2 regions of the Cytobacillus firmus genome follow, and region 1 is predicted to be linked to the other one. Evidence: riboswitches for the same ligand, from Rfam matches in the RefSeq annotation. Region 1 holds a riboswitch; the other holds the start of a gene.
The links. Region 1 has a riboswitch for lysine ahead of NAF01_RS19710 (aspartate kinase). Riboswitches for the same ligand answer to the same signal wherever they lie in the genome.

Region 1 (3,182 bases):
GTGAAGTGGGATAAAAAGGATCCTGCTGAGTAACATCTAATACGTACAAACAATAAGCTATCAATTTCTGATAGCTTATTGTTTATAGCTTCGGAATTAAGCCTTAACAGCAGAAACAGACAGCTTGAATGCCTCGTGTAAAGCATCAACAGCATCGATCATTTTACTGTTTTCCACAACCGCTGATACTTTAATTTCTGACGTGCTTACCATTTTCACCTGAATTTCATTCGCTGAAAGCACTTCGAACATTTCTGCAGCCACACCCGGATTTGAAATCATGCCTGAGCCGACAATTGAAACCTTTGCAAGCCCTGATTCCCACTCAATGCGGTCATAATTTAATTGATCTCTATGCTTTTCTAAAACTTTCACTGTATCCGTCAGATCTTCATTCTTAATTGAGAAGGACAGGTTAGTTGTCTGGGCTTCTGTCATGCTCTGAATAATGATATCGACATTAATGTGGTTTTTGGCGAGCGCCGAGAAAATAGTAGACAGCCCAGTCAGTGAATTAGGAAGACCAATGATTGTTACTCTTGTTATGTCATCTTCAAAAGCCACACCGCGCACCACTAAATTTTGTTCCATTTTTACTTCCTCCTCAATGATTGTTCCGGCTTCCTTTTCAAGGCTTGAACGCACTTCAATCGGAAGTCCATAGTTTTTAGCGAATTCAACCGCTCTTGGATGGAGCACTCCAGCCCCCAAATTGGCCAGCTCAAGCATTTCATCATAGGACACAGAATGTAACTTTCTGGCATTCTTTATAAAGCGGGGGTCGGTTGTAAACACACCTGTAACATCCGTATAAATATCACATTTATCAGCTTTAAGTGCTGCAGCCAGTGCAACAGCAGTTGTATCAGATCCTCCGCGGCCAAGCGTGGTAATTGAGCCATCTTCTGTCATCCCCTGAAAGCCTGCTACAATTACAATTTTCCCCTGATTTAATTCCCCCTGAATGGTGGCTGGATCAATATTTACTATCCTCGCATTACCATGGACTGCTTCTGTTTTAATACCTGCCTGCCACCCTGTAAAAGAAACAGCGTGATGCCCTTTCGCATTTAATGCCATTGCTAATAAAGAGATGGTCACCTGTTCGCCGGTTGTAAGCAGCATGTCCATTTCCCTTTTATCTGGTGATGGGGAAATCTCCCTTGCCATGCCAACCAGCTGATCAGTCGTTTTGCCCATTGCCGAAACAACTACAACAACATCGTTTCCACGGTTTTTTTCCTCAATTACCCGATTAGCGGCATTTTGTATTCTGTCTACAGTCCCCACGGAGGTGCCTCCGAATTTCTGCACTATGATTCCCACAGCTTTCCCTTCTTTCTAAAGATCTCGTAATTTTATGAATTGCCGTCCTATGTAAGTGAAGCAAGACAGTCCACTCGGCTGTATTTGACAATGGCCTTAAATCTAAAATACCCCTTTTGGGCAATAAAAAAAGCAATGGAATAGTTTAACTATCCCATTGCTGTGCAGCCAAAATGTATATGTGAGCAAACACAGTGAGATAGCTCTCCAGGACGGCAATGTCCTGACAATCCTGCATTTATTCAATGCAAAACCAGCAGAAAAAATGATGAGATTTTCTCCACTTCGGCGAACATACCCTTTCAAAGCTTTTCATGGAAGCTCATTCTTCTCCAAGCTTTTACTGATGAAGTTCGCACCTCTACCTTCACTTAACGATTATGTCCAATAGTTCAGTTTAAACATATGGACATGCGCTTTATCGCTATAAAGTGATATTGATATAAAGTTTCAATTAGTATAACATGTCTGACTTTTTATGTCTATATCCATTTAAGACTCAGAGTTTCCATTTTGTTCCTCAAGCCTCTGCTTTAACTCCTCTGCAACAATCGCAGGAATGCCTATTTTTCTAAACTCCTCAATTGATGCCTCTTTCATTTTCTTTACAGACCCAAAGGCCTTCAACAGCTGTTTCTTTCGCTTTTCGCCTATGCCCGGAATTTCATCCAGAATAGACTGAAAGGCACTTTTTCCGCGAAGCTGGCGGTGAAAAGTAATCGCAAAGCGATGAACTTCATCCTGAATTCTCTGCAGCAGGTAGAATTCCTGGCTGTTCCTTGCAAGTGGAATAATTTGAAGCGGATTACCATATAAAAGCTGTGAAGTTCTGTGCTTCTCATCCTTCACCAGGCCTGAAATCGGAATATCCAGACCGAGTTCATTTTCTAGCACATCCCTTACAGCTTCAACATGCCCTTTTCCTCCATCAATCAAGATTAAGTCCGGAAGCGGCAGTTCTTCTTTCAGTACTCTTGTATATCTGCGTCGCGTGACTTCTCTCATGGATTCATAATCATCAGGACCTTTAACGGACTTTATTTTATATTTTCGGTACTCTCTTTTCTCCGGTTTGCCATCAATGAAGACGATCATGGCAGAAACGGGATCCGACCCCTGGATATTTGAATTATCAAAGGCTTCAATCCGGTGAGGAGTATAAATTCCAAGCTGATCACCCAGATTTTCAACAGCTTTAATAGTCCGTTCTTCATCACGCTCTATTAAAGAGAACTTCTCCTGGAGAGCAATTTTTGCATTTTTATAAGCAAGCTTCACCAGGTCCTTTTTTTGCCCGCGCTGCGGTTTTAGCACTTTCACATCAAGAAGCTGTTCTGCCATGACTGCATCAACGGAATCGGGTGCCAATATTTCACGTGGTTTAAAATGATTTGCTTTAGTATAAAACTGGCCGAGGAACGTTAAAATTTCTTCTTCCGGCTCATTATAAATCGGGAACATTGATACATCCCGTTCGATCAGCTTGCCCTGCCTGATGAAGAAGACCTGGACACACATCCACCCTTTATCAACCGCATAGCCAAATACATCCCGATCTGTAAAATCTGTCATCGTCATTTTTTGCTTTTCCATCGTTGCATCTATATGGGCAATTTTATCTCTGAGCTCTGTTGCTCGTTCAAAGTCCAATTCTTCTGCAGCGGCTGTCATTTTTGCAGTAAGGTCTTTTTTAATCTCTTTGTATCCGCCATTTAAGAATTTCGCAATTTCATCTGTCATTTGCTTATATTGATCTGCACTTACTTCCTTTACGCAAGGTGCAAGACATTGGCCCAAGTGATAATAAAGGCAAACTCTGTCCGGAAGAGTTGAACATTTGCGGAGAGGATAAATAC
Region 2 (3,182 bases), 360 kb from region 1:
CAAGAACAGCTACTGTAAGTAATGCGATAACAGTGCTGCCAGTAAATCCGATGACCAGATATCCAACAGCAGCGATTCCTGCTGAAATCAAGGCATATGGAAGCTGAGTCATCACATGGTCTATATGGTTACAGCCTGCCCCTGTTGAGGAAAGGATCGTTGTATCGGAAATCGGTGAACAATGGTCACCGAATACTGCACCCGCCAGGACAGCTGACATAGCCGGCAATAGCAGATTCATATCTGTTGCAGCAGCAATGTCTCCAGCAATCGGAAGCAGGATTCCGAAAGATCCCCATGAGGTTCCAGTACTGAAAGCCATAATTCCCGCTATGGCGAAAAGTAAAAACGGAAGCCATGATGTGCTCATATTTGAGCTTTCCACCAGACCGGCTAAATACTTTCCAGTTTCCAAACGGCCGATTAAATCAACAATCGCCCAGGCAAACAGCAGGATATAAACAGCTGGAAGCATGGATTTAATGCCTTCCCATACCCCTTTTCCAAAAACATTTGGATTAACGCCTTTCAAGGAGAACGCCTGACGGAAGAATAAACCAAGCGAAACCAATAGACCCACCAGGCCACCAAGGATTAGGGATTTAGAGACATCCGTGTTCTCAAATATTTGTAAAACGGTCGCATTTCCTTCAACCGCCTGTGAACCCGTCCAAAACATTGAGCCCACTGTACCAATAACAAGAGCTATAATCGGCCAGACAAGATCACCAACAGATCCTTTAGAACTTGTTGGAAGGTCGTCCTTCAGTTCACCAGGTGCCGGCTTCTCAGGATCCATTACTAGCCCCTCTTCAACCGCCCGCTTCTCATGCACTTTCATTGGCCCAATCTCTATGCCTCTTATCGCCACGATAAATACAATAGCAAGAGTAGCCCATACATAAAGGTTCATGGGAATCATTTGAATAAATGCCGAGAAAGCTGAATACTCGGTAACATTATGTGCAGCAAGGATTGTTCCGATCAGCGCAATAATATATGCTCCCCAGCTCGAAACCGGTGAAACCACACAAACAGGTGCTGAAGTCGAATCAATCAGGTACGCCAGCTTTGCACGGGATACGCGCTGGCGGTCTGTAATCGGACGCGAAATCTGACCGACTGCCAGAGCATTGAAATAGTCGTCAATGAAAATGATAATACCTAAAACAGCTCCGACAATCTGTGCGCCTGCACGGGTCTTGACCCGCTTCATCGCCCATTCTCCAAAAGCGCGGCTTCCGCCTGAGATAGATATAAACGCAGTAATAACTCCTAATACAAGCAAGAATAGAATAATATATACATTCCAGGTGTTCAGCTCTCCGTCTGAAACAAAAATTCCTTTTACAGCATCCCAAATGATGCTGAAAGTTTCTGTGATGCTGAATTCAGCCAGCAATAGCGCGGCTGTAACGATCCCCACTCCCAGTGACAGCAATACGCGCCTGGTCAGGATAACCATAGCGATTGCTACCAAAGGCGGCAGCAGGGAGAAAATCGTGTTAGTCATTTCTTGTCCTCCTCTTGTTTTTTTGGATCACCGCCATGCGGCATGTCCGTTTTGCAATCAGGGGAAACAACAAGGATGATGACGAAAACCAAAATAAAAAAAGAGTAACGATAGAGAAAAATCTATCATTACTCTTTTGAAGTAATTAGTTTCTCCATCACGATCTGTAGCTCCCCATTATGATGGGCTTTGACAAAGTATATTCATACTTTCCCCTCATAATGACAGTGTTACTCCTATTCGAAGTAACCCCAGCATGATTAGTTTTGACTCACTAATTCTGCTTCGGCAACATTCCCTTTCGGCTGCGGTCGTCGTTGTCATCCTCACACAGCGTACTTTTGAATCCTGCACCTCTACCCCATCGGATATGATAAGGTTTTTATGAAATTATAGTAGAATTTTATCAAAATACTAACCTATTAGCAAGAGTTATTGGCCGGCCGGTATTTCTATTGATGGCGAGGTGCCCCCTCCGCCATTGTAAAATTGCGGGACCTTTCCCGGGTAAATGCCATAAGCCGCCAGCACATCCTCCTGTACTGTGATAATTTTGGTGGCAAAAGGAATGATAATTTGAACCTGTACGTCCAGGCGGACCAGCACCTTCACTTCCACATTATTTATACCGTGATCCTTTGTCTCAGTTATGAAATTGGAGGTAACGGAACCGACTGCATTAAACTTCACCGGTATACGGGGACCCAAGTTACCAAGGAGGGCATTATTGGTTGCCTGGCCAAGCGGCACGTAATAGACAATTCCATTTGAGTGCTGCATTTCCTCCGTATTGATTTCCACATCTGTAAAGGACTCCAACGCATCCAAATCGCCCTTTTCCGCTTTCTTAATATTATCCTGAACCAGTTCGGTTACTTCCGCTTTGACTCTGTTCAGCTTTTCCACGTTTATGCTGACAACACCGCTCTCGCTTGCTTCAAACATATCTTCTAAATCCATCACATTGGTAATTTTTTTATTAATCGCATTGTTTATCACCAATGATGCAATTTTCCTTGTCTGTGAATCGGCATAGCTCATGAGTGTTGGCTTAAGCCCTTCATTGATAATCCAGAGGCCGGCAGCTGTTGAAATAACAAAAAATACAAAGGTCAGAAGAAATACATAGCGAAATGGAAGAGGACCTTTCCGGGGCAGCCGGCCGCGAAATTTTGCCAAAACAAATCCCCCCTTTACAAGCTATATGTATGCTGTAAAGGAGGGAACTAGGCTCAAAAATTTAAAATAGTTTATCGCAGTCTAACGGACAGTAAGAAGGACAAAGACTAAGAACGCCACATCCTCCCAAAAGCTGCCGCTTTCGGTCGTGCGATGTATCGCTGCCGTAGCTTTCCTTGTCCTGTGGCAACGTCTTTGTGACCCACTTCCTCCCAAAAGCTGACGCATTTGGTCGTGCGATGCTCATGCTGACGAAGCCTTCCTTGTCATGTGGGCCTCAACTATCAATCAGTGGGGGATAAGAAAAGCCCCACTGAAGAAAGTTTCACTTTATTGTTGTACTAAAGTCGTATCACAGCCTGTAATAACAGAATTCAATTCAAGCCCTAAATCCGCTTCATAGGGCTCCACATTCCTGCCCTTTTCTTCAAGTATGCGGATGACAGGCCTGTCGCTGAGACCCGGATTCTGCCGGCAGACAACACCTTTT

Region 2: linked by a shared signal. The riboswitch ahead of NAF01_RS21485 (Na+/H+ antiporter NhaC family protein) and the one ahead of NAF01_RS19710 (aspartate kinase) in region 1 are both predicted to bind lysine.

The regions. Positions count from the first base shown of each region.
Region 1 is NZ_CP098323.1:3,889,455-3,892,636, forward strand. It holds gene NAF01_RS19705 (YslB family protein) at 1-33, shown strand, start outside; gene NAF01_RS19710 (aspartate kinase) at 97-1,326, opposite strand; lysine riboswitch at 1,519-1,698, opposite strand; gene uvrC (excinuclease ABC subunit UvrC) at 1,819-3,182, opposite strand, start outside.
Region 2 is NZ_CP098323.1:4,247,689-4,250,870, forward strand. It holds gene NAF01_RS21485 (Na+/H+ antiporter NhaC family protein) at 1-1,513, opposite strand, end outside; lysine riboswitch at 1,673-1,880, opposite strand; gene yunB (sporulation protein YunB) at 1,946-2,692, opposite strand; gene NAF01_RS21495 (HD-GYP domain-containing protein) at 3,023-3,182, opposite strand, start outside.